2 regions of the Streptomyces sp. NPDC051105 genome follow, and region 2 is predicted to be linked to the other one. Evidence: riboswitches for the same ligand, from Rfam matches in the RefSeq annotation. Region 2 holds a riboswitch; the other holds the start of a gene.
The links. A riboswitch is a leader RNA that binds a small molecule or an ion and turns the genes downstream of it on or off. The one in region 2 is predicted to bind glycine.

Region 1: it holds a riboswitch for glycine, as region 2 does, so the genes downstream of both, gcvT (glycine cleavage system aminomethyltransferase GcvT) here and gcvP (aminomethyl-transferring glycine dehydrogenase) in region 2, are expected to answer to the same signal.

The regions. Positions count from the first base shown of each region.
Region 1 is NZ_JBFBBR010000032.1:29,241-38,885, forward strand. It holds gene AB0N16_RS40715 (ABC transporter substrate-binding protein) at 1-282, opposite strand, end outside; gene AB0N16_RS40720 (ABC transporter permease) at 353-1,357, opposite strand; gene AB0N16_RS40725 (enhanced serine sensitivity protein SseB C-terminal domain-containing protein) at 1,929-2,726, opposite strand; gene AB0N16_RS40730 (enhanced serine sensitivity protein SseB) at 2,906-3,697, opposite strand; gene AB0N16_RS40735 (AAA family ATPase) at 3,801-4,520, opposite strand; glycine riboswitch at 4,683-4,780, shown strand; gene gcvT (glycine cleavage system aminomethyltransferase GcvT) at 4,938-6,065, shown strand; gene gcvH (glycine cleavage system protein GcvH) at 6,205-6,582, shown strand; gene glyA (serine hydroxymethyltransferase) at 6,621-7,883, shown strand; gene AB0N16_RS40755 (L-serine ammonia-lyase) at 7,940-9,307, shown strand; gene AB0N16_RS40760 (polyprenyl synthetase family protein) at 9,450-9,645, opposite strand, start outside.
Region 2 is NZ_JBFBBR010000028.1:6,214-15,858, reverse strand. It holds gene modB (molybdate ABC transporter permease subunit) at 1-387, shown strand, start outside; gene AB0N16_RS39895 (ABC transporter ATP-binding protein) at 384-1,616, shown strand; gene gcvP (aminomethyl-transferring glycine dehydrogenase) at 1,702-4,587, opposite strand; glycine riboswitch at 4,762-4,856, opposite strand; gene AB0N16_RS39885 (PRC-barrel domain-containing protein) at 4,971-5,351, shown strand; gene AB0N16_RS39880 (DNA polymerase IV) at 5,508-6,866, opposite strand; gene AB0N16_RS39875 (MerR family transcriptional regulator) at 6,965-7,609, opposite strand; gene AB0N16_RS39870 (bifunctional nuclease family protein) at 7,879-8,352, opposite strand; gene AB0N16_RS39865 (MerR family transcriptional regulator) at 8,444-9,181, opposite strand; gene AB0N16_RS39860 (FHA domain-containing protein) at 9,221-9,645, opposite strand, start outside.

The DNA.
Region 1 (9,645 bases), on a different contig from region 2:
GTAGTAGCGCGCGAAGTCCCACATGAAGCCGTAGTAGCCACGCGTGGTGTCCCACGAGTCGGCGTCCTGGGCACCGCCGAAGCGCAGCGTGCCGCCCTTCTTGACCAGGGAGGCCTGGGCGACCTTGTTGTTGGCGGCGTCGAAGCCGGCAGCGCCGTTCTTCGAACCGCCGCCGTTGTCGTCGCTGCTGCCGCCGCACGCCGCCGTGGTCAGCAGTGCGGCGACCGCAGCAGCGGCGGCAAATGCCTGCTTACGCCGCCCTGAGGTGCGTTGGGTAGTCACGATCTCGGATCCTCCGGATTAGATGAGAGACCCCGTGTTGCTGCCACGGGACGCTTTGGGTACGGCTTGTTCAGCGGGACGCCTTCGGGTCCAGCGCGTCGCGCACGCCGTCGCCGAAAAGGTTGAAGGCGAGGACGGTGATGAAGATCGCCACACCCGGGACCACCATGTACATGGGGTCCGACTCGTAGTAGTCGATGGCGCTCGACAGCATCTGCCCCCAGGACGACGTGGGCGGCTTGACGCCCACGCCCAGGAAGCTGAGAGCCGCCTCGGTGAGGATGTTGGTGGGGATCATCATCGTCGTGTACACGATGATCGGCGCGACCAGGTTGGGCAGCAGTTCCTTGAACAGGATGTAGAACCGCCCGGCACCCAGCGATCGGGCGGCCTCGACGTACTCGCGCTCACGCATCGAGAGCGTCTGGCCGCGCACCACGCGTCCGATGTAGGGCCAGCCGAAGAAGCCGATGACCAGGATCATCACGAAGACGCGCACGTTGGACCCGGACAGGCCCAGCATGTTGTTCGGCATGACGGAGACCAGGGCGATCGTGAACAGGAGCTGCGGGAAGGCCAGCAGGCCGTCCATCACGCGGCTGATGAGCGAGTCCACCCAGCCGCCGAAGAAGCCCGCCAGGATGCCCAGCACGGTGCCCAGGACGACCGCGACGAGGGCGGACAGGAAGCCGACCAGCAGCGAGACGCGGGCGCCGTAGAGGATGCGGGCGAGGATGTCGCGGCCGTTGACCGGCTCGACGCCCAGCAGGTGGTCGCCGCTGATGCCGCCCAGGGACCCCTTGGGGGTGCCGAACAGCGGGTCGATCAGGCTCTCGTTGTAGGCGTCCGGGTCCTGACCGAGCAGGTGGGTGATCACTGGCGCGAGCAAGGCGACCACGACGAGGACGAGGACGACGATGCCGCCCGTGAGGGCGAGCTTGTCCCGCTTCAGGCGCTCCCAGGCGATCCGGCCCAGGGAGCGCCCCTGCACGACCTTCTCACCGGCGGCGGCAGCCGCCTCTTCGGCCGCACCCGGGGCCGCTTCCGCGGTCGGCTCGTGCAATGGTGCCGTCATCTGGCAGGGACCCCTCTCAACCGGCGGTAGCCGGCTTGCACTTGCCGCTGGTAGCGGCATGATCACTCTCTCCTGGGCAGGGGTGAACACCCCTTGGAGCGCGAGTCTTCAACGCTGTGGCGACCAGTTGCCAGAGTTGGCGGTGAATGGATGCGTAACCGTGATGCGAGCAAGGCGTTTCGTTATCCGAACGACGGGTAACACATGCCGGACAAGGGCAAGCCTGGCAAAGCGTCACATAATCGGACTAAAAACCCTTGTCTACACGCGGAGACTCCCTCGGTGACACGCCCTCACTCCGGGTCCCGCCGAGCGCCATGTGGCCTGGAACACAGAAAAGCCGATCCAGAAATCCCGGTCGGCGACGATCGCGCCACGGGGCCGGCCGCGCCACTCGATCACGCCGTGTACCAGGCGAACGCCGAGGGAATTTCGGTGGAGCACGGCCTCAGTGTGCCCGGAACGCGTTAAGGCCAGGTGACGCCCAGGGTGGAATTCCAGGAGCTCCGCCTCGACAAGGCCCACTACGGCGTCTTCCCCGTTCGTCACCGCGAAGTTCTTCCACTCCACGTCAGTACGCGCCGGGCGCCGGCGGATACCCGTATCCGGCCACCGGCGCCGGTGGCAGGGCCGCATGCGCCTCACGGTCGTAGAACGGCCGTGCCGTCGCCCGCATCCACATCACCACCGGGTCGTACTCGTCGGTCATGGCGACCGTCGAGACGGGCAGTCCGTCCGGCACCGCCCCGACGGACTGCTGCATCATCGCCCGTACCGAGTCCACGGCCGGCGGCGACGTGTCGTACACGTCGAGCCCGATCGCCAGATACGGCGCGCCGAGCGCCGGCTGCACCCAGGCGCGCCGCAGGGAGCGGATCGCGGGGGTACGGTGGGCGTTCTGCGACAGCAGCGCGTAGAACTGCGGGATCTCGATGGCCGGTTCCACGAGCCGTAGCGGCCCCGCGGGCTGGCGGTCCAGGCCGGTCGCGATCCGGCGCAGATCCAGCCAGGGGATGCCGACGCCACCGCCCGGGGCGTGCGGGTTGAGCCACAGGCCGAAGTGGTCGGGATAGAGCGTGCGGGCCACGTCGAGGCCGTCGACCACCTCGTACGAGCGGTTCCAGCCGCTCGCCGACAGTTCCTGGGCCGAGGTCACGCAGGGGGCGTAGCCGTGGCCGTCGACCTCCATGTTCCCGTACTGGGCGTCGGGGGAACCGCCCTGGCCGTGCCAGAGCAGCATCCAGATCTGGCCGGAGGAGGGCGTGGCCAGGGCGCGGAGGAGTGCCTCGTAGGCGTCGTAGCGCCCGGGGGTTACCTGGCGCAGCATGTGCTCGACCTGTCCGGTCGCCGCGGTGCCGCTGGCGCTCACGTGTTACCGCCCCTTCATTGAATTGCCCCGCGTTGGAGGTCGCCCCGCGTTCGGAGACAGCTTAAGCGCCGAGGGGGTTGGCGCCGATGGTCCGTCGGCGGGCGCGGGTTCGTCGCGTTCCTCGCGCCCGCGCGGCGGAGCCGCGGACCGGCACAGCCCCGCGCCCCGGCGGGGCGCCTTCAGTGGCCGTACTGATAGAAGGGGCGAACGTTCTCCCGCATCCAGTGGCCCACGGGGTCGTCCGCCACATCGAGCAGGACCAGGTTCACCGGCCACTTCACGGGGACCCGGCCGAGAGCCTTGCCCAGCGCCTCCAGGGGCAGCGCCCTGATGTCCCCGTCCCAGTGGGTCAGTTCGACGCCGACGAACATCACGGGGTCCGCCGTCTCGACCGCGGCCAGGCAGCGGCGGGCGGTGGCGACCACACGGATCCCCGCGAACTCGGCGGAGGCCGCGGCCAGGAAGTCCATCGGGTCGTCCTGCCAGTCCGGTTCGAAGAGCCGGACCCGGCCGCCCGAGGCGGGGCCGTCCAGTTCGCTGCGGCCGGACCGGCACAGCTCGGCGACCGCCTCCGGCGGCAGCGGGACGCCCACCACTCCGCCGGGGTTCACGGCGATGCCGACCTGCGGGGGCAGACCGCGGGCGAACTCGACGGCGGGGGCGATCGTGTACGACAGATGGGAGCCGACCACCTGGCGGAACTGCTCCTCGGAGCTGAACACCGGGACGTACACCCCGCCCTGGATCTCCGTGGTGGGCAGGTCCAGCGGGCCGCTGTGCGGGCCGCCGCCCTCCGGTAGCGGGATCCACAGGTAACTGCGGGCCAGTACCTCGATGAGCCGGCCCGCCGCCGCGGGGACGCCGAGGGAGGCCGACAACACCTCCTCCAGCTCGTTACCGGGCCAACCGCCGTGCGGGTGGGGGTGCGCCTGTGCCGGGAAGTCCGCGGGAATGTCCGCCGGGAAGTCCATCTGCCTACCGCCTGCTGGAAACCACTGCTGCTGAGGCTGAAAAGGCTAGCGGGTGGCTGTGACAATGCCTCACCCCGTGAGCCGCTCCACTTTCCGGAATGCCTCACCCGGCGGGCTTCGCCGCCTCCCGGAAGGCGATCCGGCACAGCGCGTCCGCCGCGTCCCGGTCCAGGAGCACCGCCGAGCCCACCCCCTCGGGCAGCCCGCCCTGCTCCACCGCGCGCACCAGGCGGCCGGCGGCGTGCCGGTGACGCAGGAACGCGTACCGGGAGACGCCCCGGCCGCGCTCGCGCTGCCCGTCCAGTGCCGTGCCCGGCGTGACGTCCAGGAGCAGCAGGTGCAGGGTGCCGCCGCGGCGGCGGGCCTCGCGGGCCAGCCAGTCGCGCACCCAGGCCTGGGTACCGCAGTCGTGCACCACCACGCCCTCGCCGGTGCGCAGCGCGCGGCGCAGTCCGGCGTAGTGCGCGAGGCGGACCAGCGGGCGGTAGAGGGCGTACGGCAGGAAGCGGGCCAGTCGGGCGTCCCAGCGGTCACGGGTGTCCTGCGAGTCGATCCGTCTTCCCTCGACGGTGCGGTGCATCAGGGTGGACTTGCCGCTGCCGGGCAGCCCGGTGACCACGACCAGGTCACGGGGGCCGAAGAGCAGGCCGTGCGGGCCGCGGCCGGCGCGGTCGCGCAGATCGCGGACGACCGGCGCCATGGGGGTCCCCCCGCGCGAGCGCAGCCGAGCGTGGGGGAGCTTCGCGCCCCGCTCGCGGGCCGGGGCCGTCGGCTGCCCGGGCAGGGCGATGCCCGTCGTCGCGTATGACGTGGTCCTTGTCACCGTGATCGTCCTCCCTGGGGGTTCAGGAAAGGTTCTCCCCACTTAACGTAAAGAGAAGGTAATGCACGGTGTCTCGCGGTTCCGTCCGCTTCCGGCCACAGGCCTGTTACAAAGCTCCGCCCGGCATGCGATGATGTGCCCGCCAACTGCATACCGGCCGTTTGAATCCGCGCGGGAGAGTCCCCAGCAGCCTTCGCTGGGGCGCCGAAGGAGCAAGTCCCTCCCTTGAATCTCTCAGGCCCCGTTACCGCGCGGGCGAGGCACATCTGAAAAGCGGGCCGCCGTGTCGGTGGCCCCACCCAAGGTGCAAGCCGTGACCATCGGTGTGGTCAGGGCGAACCTCTCAGGTTCCGATGACAGATGGGGAGGACAGACCTCGCCTGTCATGCCCTGGGATCTTTGGGAGACGACCGACCGATGAGCAGTTCCGATTCCGCCGCACTCCGCCGTACCGCGCTCGATGCCCTGCATCGCTCGCTCGGCGCCACCATGACCGACTTCGCCGGCTGGGACATGCCCCTGCGCTACGGATCCGAGCGCGACGAGCACGTCGCCGTACGGACCAGGGCCGGGCTCTTCGACCTCTCCCACATGGGCGAGATCGCCGTGACCGGCCCCCAGGCCGCCGCCCTGCTGAACCACGCCCTGGTCGGCAACATCGCCTCCGTCGGCGTCGGGCGCGCCCGCTACACCATGATCTGCCGGGCCGACGGCGGCATCCTCGACGACCTGATCGTCTACCGGCTGGCCGAGACCGAGTACCTGGTGGTGGCCAACGCCTCCAACGCCCAGGTGGTCCTCGACGCGCTGACGGAGCGTGCCGCCGGGTTCGACGCCGAGGTGCGGGACGACCGGGACGCGTACGCGCTGATCGCCGTCCAGGGGCCGGAGTCGCCGGGGATCCTGAAGTCGCTGACCGACGCCGACCTGGACGGCCTGAAGTACTACGCCGGGCTGCCCGGCACCGTCGCCGGGGTCCCCGCGCTGATCGCGCGCACCGGCTACACCGGCGAGGACGGCTTCGAGCTGTTCGTGAAGCCCGAGCACGCGGTGGAGCTGTGGCAGGCGCTGACCGAGGCGGGCTCCCCGGTGGGCCTGGTGCCCTGCGGGCTGTCCTGCCGGGACACCCTGCGCCTGGAGGCGGGCATGCCGCTCTACGGGCATGAGCTGACCACCTCGCTGACCCCCTTCGACGCCGGGCTCGGCCGCGTGGTCAAGTTCGACAAGGACGGCGACTTCGTGGGCCGCGAGGCGCTTCAGGAGGCCGCCGACCGTGCCGCGGCCGAGCCGCCGCGGGTGCTGGTCGGCCTGGTCGCCGAGGGCCGCCGGGTGCCGCGCGCCGGGTACCCGGTGGTGGCCGACGGCGAGGTGATCGGCGAGGTCACCTCCGGCGCCCCCTCCCCGACGCTGGGCCGGCCGATCGCCATGGCCTACGTCGACGCGGCGCACTCGGCGCCGGGCACGGCGGGCGTGGGCGTGGACATCCGGGGCAGCCACGAACCGTACGAGGTCGTGGCGCTGCCGTTCTACAAGCGCCAGAAGTAGACCCGCGGCGCCAGAAACAGATCCACGGGGAGACACTGAGCGCGGCAGCGCGTGACCCTGCGCACATTTCCGCTGCTCACGCGTGTTTCCAGCAGTCCCCTTTCACCAGCACTCCCCCGCGTACAGGAGAATTCAGGCCATGAGCAACCCCCAGCAGCTGCGTTACAGCAAGGAGCACGAGTGGCTGTCGGCCACCGCGGACGGCGTGGCGACGGTCGGCATCACGGAGCACGCGGCCAACGCGCTCGGTGACGTCGTCTTCGTCCAGCTCCCGGCCGTCGGCGACACCGTGACCGCGGGCGATTCCTGCGGCGAGCTGGAGTCGACCAAGTCGGTCTCCGACCTGTACTCGCCGGTCACCGGTGAGATCACCGAGATCAACGAGGACGTCGTGGACGACCCGTCCCTGGTGAACTCGGCCCCCTTCGAGGGTGGCTGGCTGTTCAAGGTGCGTGTCGCGGACGAGCCGGCCGACCTGCTCTCCGCCGACGAGTACACCGCCTTCACCGCCGGCTGAGGGCCGCCAAGACACCGGCTGAGGAGTCGTAGAACCAGATGTCCGTTCTGAACACGTCCCTGCACGAGCTCGACCCGGAGGTCGCGGCCGCGGTCGACGCCGAGCTGGCGCGCCAGCAGTCCACCCTGGAGATGATCGCCTCGGAGAACTTCGCTCCGGTCGCGGTCATGGAGGCGCAGGGCTCGGTACTCACCAACAAGTACGCCGAGGGCTACCCGGGCCGCCGCTACTACGGCGGCTGCGAGCACGTCGACGTCACCGAGCAGATCGCCATCGACCGGGTGAAGGAGCTGTTCGGCGCCGAGTACGCCAACGTGCAGCCGCACTCCGGTGCCTCCGCCAACCAGGCGGCTCTGTTCGCGCTGGCCCAGCCCGGCGACACCATCCTGGGCCTCGACCTCGCCCACGGCGGCCACCTGACCCACGGCATGCGCCTGAACTTCTCCGGCAAGCAGTTCGACGTCGTGGCGTACCACGTCGACGACTCCGGCCTGGTCGACATGGCCGAGGTGGAGCGGCTCGCCAAGGAGCACCGGCCGAAGGTGATCATCGCCGGCTGGTCGGCGTACCCGCGGCAGCTGGACTTCGCCGAGTTCCGGCGGATCGCCGACGAGGTCGAGGCGTACCTGTGGGTCGACATGGCCCACTTCGCCGGCCTGGTGGCCGCCGGGCTGCACGAGAACCCGGTGCCGTACGCCGATGTGGTCACCTCCACCACCCACAAGACGCTCGGCGGTCCCCGCGGCGGCATCATCCTGGCCCGCCAGGCCTTCGCGAAGAAGCTGAACTCCTCCGTCTTCCCGGGCTTCCAGGGCGGTCCCCTGGAGCACGTGATCGCGGCGAAGGCGGTCTCCTTCAAGGTCGCCGCCTCGGAGGAGTTCAAGGAGCGCCAGCGTCGTACCGTGGAGGGTGCGCGCATCCTCGCCGAGCGGCTCACCGCGCCCGACGCCCGCGAGGCCGGTGTGAACGTCCTGTCCGGAGGTACGGACGTCCACCTGATCCTCGTCGACCTGCGCGAGTCCGAGCTGGACGGGCAGCAGGCCGAGGACCGTCTCCACGAGGTCGGCATCACGGTCAACCGCAACGCCGTCCCGAACGACCCGCGCCCGCCGATGGTCACCTCGGGTCTGCGGATCGGCACCCCGGCGCTGGCCACGCGCGGCTTCACGGCCGAGGACTTCACCGAGGTCGCGGACGTGATCGCCGAGACGCTGAAGCCGTCCTACGACGCGGCGGCCCTGAAGGCCCGGGTCCAGGCCCTGACCGGCAAGCACCCGCTGTACCCCGGTCTGAACAAGTAGTTCCCCGGCGGGGGCACCCGATGGCGTGTGCCCCCGCCCTTTTCGGAGGAGTTCCCGTGGCCATCTCGGTCTTCGACCTGTTCTCGATCGGCATCGGCCCGTCGAGCTCCCACACCGTCGGCCCGATGCGCGCGGCCCGCATGTTCGCACGCCGCCTGCGCAACGAAGGGCTGCTGGACTCCGTCACGTCCATACGTGCCGAGCTGTACGGGTCGCTCGGTGCGACCGGCCACGGCCACGGCACCCCGAAGGCGGTGCTGCTCGGCCTGGAGGGCGCCTCGCCGCGCACGGTCGACGTGGAGAGCGCGGACGACCGGGTCGAGACGATCAGGACCACGGGCCGCCTGTCGCTGCTCGGCGAGCACGAGATCGCGTTCACCTACGACGCGGACCTGAAGCTGCACCGCCGCAAAACGCTCCCGTACCACGCGAACGGCATGACCCTCTGGGCGTACGACGCGTCCGGGGCGGAGCTGCTGACCAAGACGTACTACTCGGTCGGCGGCGGGTTCGTCGTCGACGAGGAGGCGGTCGGCGCGGACCGCATCAAGCTGGACGACACGGTCCTGAAGTACCCCTTCCGCACGGGCGACGAGCTGCTGCGCCTGACGAAGGAGACGGGTCTGTCGATCTCCGCGCTGATGCTGGAGAACGAGCGGGCCTGGCGTACCGAGGAGGAGATCCGCGAGGGGCTGCTGGACATCTGGCGGGTGATGCAGGCGTGCGTCGCGCGCGGGATGTCGCGGGAGGGGATCCTGCCGGGCGGTCTGCGGGTCCGCCGTCGTGCCGCCATCACCGCGCGCCAACTGCGCGCCGAGGGCGACCCGTTGGCGCACGCGATGGAGTGGATCACGCTCTACGCGATGGCCGTGAACGAGGAGAACGCGGCGGGCGGCCGGGTGGTGACCGCGCCCACGAACGGCGCGGCGGGCATCATCCCCGCCGTCCTGCACTACTACATCAACTTCGTCCCGGGCGCCGACGAGGACGGGGTCGTCCGCTTCCTGCTCGCCGCCGGTGCGATCGGCATGCTCTTCAAGGAGAACGCGTCCATCTCCGGCGCCGAGGTCGGCTGCCAGGGCGAGGTCGGCTCCGCCTGCTCGATGGCGGCCGGCGCGCTGGCCGAGGTGCTGGGCGGCTCCCCTGAGCAGGTCGAGAACGCGGCCGAGATCGGCATGGAGCACAACCTCGGCCTCACCTGCGACCCGGTCGGCGGCCTGGTCCAGATCCCCTGCATCGAGCGCAACGGCATGGCCGCGGTCAAGGCGGTCACCGCGGCCCGCATGGCGATGCGCGGCGACGGCTCGCACAAGGTGTCCCTGGACAAGGTCATCAAGACCATGAAGGACACGGGCGCCGACATGAGCGTCAAGTACAAGGAGACGGCCCGGGGCGGCCTGGCGGTGAACATCATCGAGTGCTGATGAGGTAGGTCCTGACCACCGCTTTTGTATCTTTCGGCGCTGTCCGGGCCGTCCCTGCCCGCACGCCGAACCGGATCGAGGCTCCACGGCCGGGCGGTGGCCCGGGGCGGCGTCGCGCACGCCCCGTCGCTCCGGGAACGGCTCAGAGGGTCTTCTCGACGACGAAGTCGCACAGCTCCTCGAATACGGCACGCGCCGGTGAGTTCGGCAGATTGCGGATCTCCTGCCGGGCGATGTTCGCCCATTTCCGCACGTCCGCCCGTGCCATGTCGATGGCCGGATGCTCCTGGAGGAGCTTCAGTGCCTCGGCGTGCAGGGTGTCATCGGTCAGCTGACCG
Region 2 (9,645 bases):
GTGGTGATCGCCGAGTCCTTCGTGGCCATGCCCTTCCTGGTGATCAGCGTCGAGGGCACGCTGCGCGCCGCCGACCCGCGCTACGAGGAGGCGGCGACGACCCTGGGCGCGTCCCGCTTCACGGCGTTCCGCAGGGTCACGCTCCCCCTCATCGCCCCGGGCATCGCGGCCGGCTCGGTCCTGGCCTGGGCCCGCGCGCTCGGCGAGTTCGGCGCGACGATCACGTTCGCCGGCAACTTCCCGGGCCGCACCCAGACCATGCCGCTCGCGGTCTACCTGGCCCTCCAGAACGACCCCGACGCGGCGATCGCCCTCAGCCTGGTACTGCTGACGGTGTCGATCGCGGTACTGGCGGCCCTCCGCGACCGCTGGATGACGGCCTCATGACCCACCACGATCCCGCGCCTCGATCCCACACATCACCCGCGGCCGCCGACGGCGCACAGCCCCCGCAGGGGCCGCCCGCACCTGACACTGATGCCCGCACGGGTGGTGCGGGTGGGAAAAGCAACCCGGCCGGAGGCCGGGCGGCCCCCACGCACCCGCACCCGCACCCGCACCCGCACCGCACGGACGGCCTCGACGCCCACCTCGTCGTCACCCGACCCGCCTTCCACCTCGACATCACCCTCACCGCCGCTCCCGGCGAGGTCGTCGCCCTCCTCGGCCCCAACGGCGCCGGCAAGACCACCGCCCTCCGGGCCCTGGCCGGCCTCACCCCCCTCACCGCCGGCCATCTCCGCCTGGACGGCACGGAGTTGGACCGCACGCCCCCCGAATCCCGCCCGGTGGGCGTCGTCTTCCAGGACTACCTCCTCTTCCCCCACCTCACGGCCCTCGACAACGTCGCCTTCGGCCCCCGCTGCCACGGCGCGACGAAGACCGAGGCCCGCGCGCAGGCGGCCGCCTGGCTGGACCGCATGGGCCTCACGGAGCAGACCGGCGCCAAACCCCGCCGCCTCTCCGGCGGCCAGGCCCAGCGCGTCGCACTGGCCCGCGCCCTGGCCACCCACCCCCGCCTGCTGCTTTTGGACGAGCCCCTCGCCGCCCTCGACGCCCGCACCCGCCTGGACGTACGTTCCCAACTCCGCCGCCATCTGGCCGAGTTCGAGGCCGTCGCCGTACTGGTCACCCACGACCCGCTGGACGCCATGGTGCTGGCCGACCGTCTGATCGTCATCGAGCAGGGCCGGATCGTCCAGCAGGGCACCCCCGCCGACATCGCCCGCCACCCGCGCACCGACTACATCGCCCACCTGGTCGGCCTGAACCTCTACCGCGGCCGGGCCGCGGCCGAGGGCCACCTGGTCAGGCTGGACACCGGCCCCGCCATCGCCACCACGGAGAACCTCGCCGGCGACGTGTTCGTCGCCTTCCCGCCGAGCGCCGTGACCCTCTTCCGGGACCGCCCCACCGGCACCAGCGCCCGCAACCTGTGGCGCTGCGAGGTCGCCGGCCTGGAGATCCACGGCGACCGGATCCGCGCCGACCTGACCGGAGAACTCCCCCTCGCCGCCGACCTCACCACGGTCGCCGCCGCCGAACTGGACCTGCACCCGGGCACCCCGGTCTGGGCGACGGTGAAGGCGACGGGGACCCACGCGTACCCGGCGTAAAGCCACACACCAGGGACCACACGCGAGGCCACACGCGAGAGACCCCGCCGAAGCGGGGCCTCTGCTGTCCTAGCCGTACCGCGGATCAGTCCTCGTACACGTCCAGCGGCGGGCACGAGCACACCAGGTTCCGGTCTCCGAAGGCCTGGTCGATCCGGCGCACCGGCGGCCAGTACTTGTCGGCGGCGGACACCCCGGCCGGGAAGACGGCCTCCGCACGCGAGTACGCGTGCTCCCACTCCCCGCCGAGCGTGGCGGCCGTGTGCGGCGCGCCCCGCAGCGGGTTGTCCTCGGCGGGCCACTCCCCCGCCCCGACCTTGTCGATCTCCGCCCGAATGGCGATCATCGCCTCGCAGAACCGGTCCAGCTCACCGAGGTCCTCGGACTCGGTCGGCTCGATCATCAGCGTGCCGGCCACCGGGAAGGACATCGTCGGCGCGTGGAACCCGTAGTCGATGAGCCGCTTGGCGACGTCGTCGACGCTCACTCCGGTCGCCTTGGTCAGCGGCCGCAGATCGATGATGCACTCGTGCGCGACCAGCCCGCCGGGGCCCGTGTAGAGCACGGGGTAGTGCGGCTCCAGCCGCTTGGCGATGTAGTTGGCGCTGAGCACGGCCACCTGCGTGGCGCGCTTCAGCCCCTCGCCGCCCATCAGCCGGACGTACGCCCACGAGATCGGCAGGATCCCGGCGGAGCCCCACGGCGCGGCCGAGATCGGCCCGACTCCGGTCGCCGGCCCGGCGGCCGGCTGGAGCGGATGGTTGGGCAGGTACGGCGCCAGGTGGGCCCGTACGGCCACCGGACCGACACCCGGACCGCCGCCGCCGTGCGGGATGCAGAAGGTCTTGTGCAGGTTCAGGTGCGAGACGTCGCCGCCGAAGTGCCCGGGCTTGGCGACCCCGACCAGGGCGTTGAGGTTGGCCCCGTCGACGTACACCTGGCCGCCGGCCTCGTGCACCTGACCGCAGATCTCCGCGACGTGCTCCTCGAACACGCCGTGCGTGGACGGGTAGGTGATCATCAGCACGGCGAGCTGGTCGCGATGCTGCTCGATCTTCGCCCGCAGGTCCTCGACGTCGACCTCGCCGTCCTCGGCGGTCTTCACGACGACGACCTTCATCCCGGCCATGACGGCGCTGGCGGCGTTGGTGCCGTGCGCGGAGGACGGGATCAGGCACACGGTGCGCTGCTCGTCGCCGTTGGCACGGTGGTAGGCGCGTACGGCGAGCAGCCCGGCCAGCTCGCCCTGCGACCCGGCGTTGGGCTGGAGCGACACCTTGTCGTAGCCCGTGACCTCGGCGAGCCGCTCCTCCAGCTCACGGATGAGCGTCAGATAGCCCTGCGCCTGCTCGGCGGGCGCGAAGGGGTGCAGCTGGCCGAACTCGGGCCAGGTGACCGGCTCCATCTCGGTGGTCGCGTTGAGCTTCATGGTGCAGGAGCCCAGCGGGATCATGCCCCGGTCCAGCGCGTAGTCCCGGTCGGCGAGCCGGCGCAGATAGCGCAGCATCGCGGTCTCGGAGCGGTGCTCGTGGAAGACGGGGTGGCCCAGGTAGCCGTCGCCGCGCAGCAGCCCCTCGGGCAGCGTGTCCGCGGCGACCGCGTCCAGCGCCTCGACGTCGCCCTCGACCCCGAACGCCGTCCACACGGCACCCAGCTGGGCCCGCGTGGTGGTCTCGTCGCAGGCCATCGAGACGTGGTCGGCGTCCACGAGCCGCAGGTTGACGCCGCTCTGCCGGGCGGTGGCGACGATCTCGGCGGCCTTGCCGGGCACGCGCGCGGTGAGGGTGTCGAAGTAGGCGCCGTGTACGAGCTCGACCCCGCCGGCCCTGAGCCCCGCGGCCAGGATCGTGGCGTAGCGGTGGGTCCGCTGAGCGATGGCCCGCAGCCCCTCGGGCCCGTGGTAGACGGCGTACATGCCGGCCATCACGGCGAGCAGCACCTGTGCGGTGCAGATGTTGCTGGTGGCCTTCTCACGGCGGATGTGCTGTTCCCGGGTCTGCAGCGCCAGCCGGTAGGCCTTGTGCCCGTCGGCGTCCACGGAGACACCCACGAGCCGGCCGGGCAGGCTGCGCGCGAACTTCTCCCGCACCGCCATGTAGCCCGCGTGCGGCCCGCCGAAGCCCATCGGCACCCCGAACCGCTGGGTCGTCCCGACGGCGATGTCGGCGCCCAGCTCGCCCGGCGAGGTCAGCAGGGTCAGCGCGAGCAGGTCGGCGGCGACGGTGACCAGCGCGCCCAGCTCGTGCGCCTGCTCCACGAGCGGCTTGATGTCGCGTACGGCACCGGAGGCGCCGGGGTACTGGACGAGCACGCCGTTGATCTCACGGGCGGCGAGGTCCGCCGGGATCCCGTCGCTCAGGTCCGCGACGACGACCTCGACCCCGGTCGGTTCGGTCCGCGTCCGGATCACGGCGACGGTCTGCGGGAGCGCGTCCGCGTCGACGACGAAGACGCCCTTCTTGTTCTTGCCCATGCGCAGCGACAGGGCCACGGCCTCCGCGGCGGCCGTGGCCTCGTCCAGCAGCGAGGCGCCGGAGGTGGGCAGTCCGGTGAGGTCGGCGACCATGGTCTGGAAGTTCAGCAGGGCTTCCAGCCGCCCCTGGGAGATCTCCGGCTGGTACGGCGTGTAGGCCGTGTACCAGGCGGGGTTCTCCATCACGTTGCGCAGGATGACGGGCGGCGTGAAGGTGCCGTAGTAGCCCAGCCCGATCATCGAGTCGAGCACCTGGTTCCGGTCGGCCAGCGACCGGAGCTCGGCCAGTACCTCGGCCTCGGTGCGCGCGCCCGGCAGTTCCAGGGTGTCGGCGTTCTTGATGACGTCCGGCACGGCGGCGGAGGTCAGCTCGTCTAGCGAGCCGTACCCGACCTGGGCGAGCATCTTGGCCCGGGCCTCGTGGTCGGGCCCGATATGGCGCTGCTCGAAGGGGATTCCCTGTTCGAGCTCGGAGAGCGGAACACGCTGGGCGGTCATTGCGGAGGCCTCCTGGTCTGACGCGACCTTCGAGGGGTACCCCGGCACGGGCACCCCGACGGCCTCCCCCTCTGTCATCTCAACCTGAGAGCTTCGCCGGACGCCCAGGGGATCCGGCTTGCACCGTCGGTGAGGGCGGATGTCGTCGACGCCCGCCCTGCTTTCCAGAGTGACCTCGTCCGTGCGGTACGTGAGCCTGAGAGATTCCGGGGAGGATTTGCTCCTTCGGCGCCTCCGGTCTGTCCGGAGGACTCTCCCGCACGGGGTCAGCAGCCGCTTGCCAGCCTACCAGCGAGGGCAACGCACGGGCCTTCGAGTGGCCGCCTCCCTCAATGTGCTCTTTTGTAGTGCTTACGGATGAGTTGCGACCAAGTGGAGGGCCCGTGCAGACGGACATCGATCCGCGCAACCTGATCGGCCGCAAGGCGTTCGACCGCAACGGCACGAAGATCGGCACGATCGACGAGGTCTACCTCGACGACGCGACCGGCGTGCCGGAGTGGGCGGCCATACGCACCGGCCTGTTCTCCCGGGACGCCTTCGTGCCCCTGGAGCCCAGCGAACTGGTCGAGGGCACCCTCCAGGTCCCCTTCGACCGCGCCCTGATCAAAGACGCTCCCGACTTCGGCGTGGGCCGCCATCTGTCCCCGGAGCAGGAACTCCAGCTCTACCACCACTACGGCCTGGACACGACCGCCCCACCCCCCGACCATCCGGACCACGACTTCGGCAAACTGGCGGGAACGGAGGACGCGGATGCCTGACGGCCGACGGTGCGCGCTTTCTCCGGCCGCGGGCAGTCGTGCCTTCCCCAGTGCCTTGAGAGCCTGGGAGGTGCCCCCGGGGCGGCACGGGTGGGCGCGGGCGGCACCCCGCAAGCGCCGTTAGGCGACCCCACCTCCGCCCAGCCCCACGCCGGGTCAAGCACCCACCCCGTCCACCGGAATCGTCGGCACCAGCGGCAGCGGCTCCACCGGCTCCAGCTCAGGGTCATCGACCCGGAACGTCCGCACCCGCCCCGGCTCGACGGCCCACGGCGTCTCGAACCGCACCGTCACCCGCCCCAGACCACTCCCCTGCACCCATCCGTGCCCGTACTCGGCATGCCGGACGTCATGCCCCGCGGGCCATCTCCGCTCCACGACCGCCTCCTGCACGGCGACCGGCTCGGCAGCCTCCTCCTCCGCGAGGATCTCCGCCGCCTCCCCCGCCGCCTGCGCGAACAGATCCTCCTGGGTGTAGTCGGCCAGCCCCGACACCCCCACGCCCAGCAACCGCACGCCCCCCGTCGTGTCCACCGAGTCCAGCAACCGCGCGGCCGCCTCCCGCACCACCGCCGGATCGTCGGTCGGCCCTCTGAGCGTCTCCGACCGGGTGAGCGTCGAGAAGTCGTACCGCCGGACCTTCAGCACGATCGTCCGCCCCGACAGCCCGGCCCCCCGAAGCCTGCGCACACACCGGTCGGCCAGCCGCTGCACCTCCATCCCCACCCGCATCCGGTCATGGATGTCCACGTCGTACGTGTCCTCGACGGAGACCGACTTGGCCTCCCGCTCGGCGACCACGGGCCGTTCGTCGTGCGCCAGCGCCATCGCGTACAGCGCGTGCCCGTGGGCCTTGCCGAGCAGCCGTACCAGCTCGTCCTCGCCCGCCTCGGCGATCTCGTCGACCGTGGTGATCCCGGCCCGCCGCAGATGGTCCCCGGTCGCCGGCCCCACGCCCGGCAGGGTCCGCACCGTCATCGGCCCGAGCATCGCGCGCTCCGTACCCGGTTCGATCAGCACCAGCCCGTCCGGCTTGGCCTGCTCGGAGGCGATCTTCGCGAGCATCTTGGAGGCGGCGAGCCCGACCGAACCGGCGAGCCCCGTGGCGGCCCGTATGTCCGCGCGCAGCTTCTCCCCCACCAGCCGAGCCGAGCCCGCGTCCCAGGCCACCTCACCCGCCTCCAGGTCCACGAACGCCTCGTCCAGGCTCAGCGGCTCCACCAGGGGCGACAGCTCGTGCAGCAGCGCCATCACCTGCTCGCTGATCGACCGGTACAGCCCGAAGCGCGGTACGAGATACGCGGCATTCGGCGCCAGCCTGCGCGCCTGTGCCATCGGCATCGCGGAGTGCACCCCGAACACCCGGGCCTCGTAGGACGCCGTGGCCACCACACCGCGCGGCCCGAGCCCGCCCACGACCACGGCCTTCCCACGCAGACTCGGCTTGGATGCCTGCTCCACCGAGGCGTAGAAGGCATCCATGTCGAGATGCAGGATCGTGGGCGCGTTTCTCACATCTCCGATGCTGCACCACGCCACTGACAATGCCACGGCACGCAACCGTGCCGGGGCATCACCAAGGGCTCAGGAGTTTCAGGGGGTCGGGCCGGGACCTAGACCGCCCGGTTGCGGCGCCGGGCCAGCTCGTCGGCGGGGTTGGGCCCGATCAGGGTCTCGCCGGTGTCGACCCGCTCACCGTGCAGCTGGGAGAGCGCGCTTTCCACGTCCCGCCAGACCACGCCGACCGCGATCCCGAAGATGCCCTGGCCGCCCTGGAGCAGGGCGTGCACCTCGTCTGGCGAGGTGCACTCGTACACCGTGGCGCCGTCGCTCATGAGGGTCATGCGCTCCAGATCGCGGAAACCGCGCTCCCTGAGGTGCTGGACGGCGGTGCGGATGTTCTGGAGGGACACCCCGGTGTCCAGGAACCGCTTGACGATCTTCAGGACGACGACATCCCGGAAGCTGTACAGGCGCTGGGTGCCCGACCCGTAGGCGGGCCGCACACTGGGCTCGACCAGGCCGGTGCGGGCCCAGTAGTCGAGTTGCCGGTAGGTGATGCCGGCCGCCGCACAGGCCGTGGGCCCCCGGTAGCCGATCTCCTCGGTCGTCATGGACGCCGCCCCTCCGCCGCTCGGCACTGCCGTCGGCCGCTGCGGAGCGTGACCGGCAGTGCTGCCGTGAGGCCGATACGGACCACTCTCCCCGAGACCGCGTCCCGGGGCACCCCCAGCCGTACCGTCGCCGCTGCTTCTCACGCCGACCTCCGTCCTTGACCTGCCCTCTCGACGGTAGGCAGTCACCAGGGGTGCGTCAACGATCGCCACACTCGGCACGCCGAGTGATAATCACCCTAGGAGTGGTTTCCCGTGCCCCACCGCGGGGAAAGGCTAGCCGAATGCTCTGGCGGGAAGGCGTAGGACGCTCTCAATGGCCGCTGGCAATTGCCCATGAATTCGAGCCCGACCAGCCGTGAACCGGCCCGTCACCGGCCTCTGATGGGTGGGTGACGGACCGCTCGGGTCCCTCACTGGCTGCTGGTGCCGAAGTCCTCGGGCGAGATCTGGTCGAGGAACTCGCGGAACTTCTCCACCTCGTCCTCCTGCTCGTCCGGGATCGCGATGCCGGCGTCGTCCAGCACCGTGTCGCTCCCGTAGATCGGCGTTCCGGTGCGCAGCGCCAGCGCTATGGCGTCGGACGGACGGGCGCTCACCTCGACACCGCTGGCGAAGACCAGCTCCGCGTAGAAGACACCCTCACGCAGGTCCGTGATGCGTACTTCGGTGAGCTCCTGACCGACAGCCTCCAGCACGTCCTTGAACAGGTCGTGGGTCAGCGGTCGCGCAGGGGCCATGCCCTGCTGGGCGAACGCGATCGCCGTCGCCTCCCCCGGCCCGATCCAGATGGGGAGGTAACGGTCGCCTCCCACTTCGCGCAGGAGCACGATCGGTTGGTTGGAGGGCATTTCCACCCGGACACCTACGACATCGAGCTCGTTCACACAGCAACCCTAGGCCGTGCCCGGGACGTTTGGGTAGTCGGGCCCGGAACGCGCGCCCGATCCGGCCTCCGCCCGGGTCCTGTCACGATGGTCACGGCAGCCGCACCCCGAGCGCGGTCTGCACCAGTGCGGCGTGCAACCTCACCGTGAGCGCCGCCAGCTCCTTCGTACGGGCCTCGGCATGGGCCCTGGTCTGCGGATTGCGGTGCCGCTTGAGCGGGGCCACCACCTGGTCCACCAGACCCGCCTCACGGTCGGCGGCGGCCTTCATGACCCGCAGATGGCGCGGCTCGATCCCGAACCGGCCCAGCTCGGTCACGAGCGCGGCCACGGTGACCGCCTCGGCGTCGTACACGCCGTCCTCCAGGGGAGCGAGCAGCCCGTACGACTCCCACTCCGCCAGGGAGTTCTCGTCGATCTCGGCGGCCGCGAGCAGCTCGTCCCGGCCGATCCGCGCCACCGTGGGCACCTCGGCGACCATCGGCACCGCCTCGCCGTCCCGCTGCCGTCCCAGCACGGGCAGCTGGACGGCCTCACCGCGCTCCATGGCGTCCAGGTACTCCCGGATGACCTTCAGCGGCAGGTAGTGGTCCCGTTGCATCCTCAGAACGTGTCCGAGCCGCTCCACATCCCCGGCACTGAACTTGCGGTACCCGGACGGGGTCCGGCGCGGCTCGATCAGCCCCTCCGACTCCAGGAAGCGGATCTTGGAGATGGTGACTTCGGGGAACTCGTCGCGCAGCACGTTCAGCACCGTGCCGATGCTCATCAGCCCGGTTTCCGTGGCGGCGGTGCCGTGACCGGTACCGCCGCTCGGTGTGTGCAGCATGGACCTTCTTCCCTGGGTCCCCGGACGAGGTCCGGAGGGTCAGATGCCGTGCCGGCTCGCGTAGAAGACCAGCCGGTACTTGCCGATCTGCACCTCGTCACCGTTCGACAGAGCGACCTGGTCGATGCGCTCCCGGTTGACGTAGGTGCCGTTGAGGCTGCCCACGTCGGCCACCGTGAACGAGCCGTCCGGCTGGCGGCGGAACTCCACATGGCGGCGCGAGACCGTCACGTCGTCCAGGAAGATGTCGCTCTGCGGGTGGCGACCGGCCGTGGTCAGGTCGCTGTCCAGCAGGAAGCGGCTGCCCGAGTTCGGGCCGCGGCGCACGACCAGCAGCGCGGAGCCCAGCGGCAGCGCGTCGACGGCCGCCTGCGCCTCGGGCGAGAGCGCCGGCGCCTGGGTCTGGCCGGTGACCTCGGCGTCGTAGGCCTCCAGGCCGGAGATCGAGATCGTGGACGTCGTCT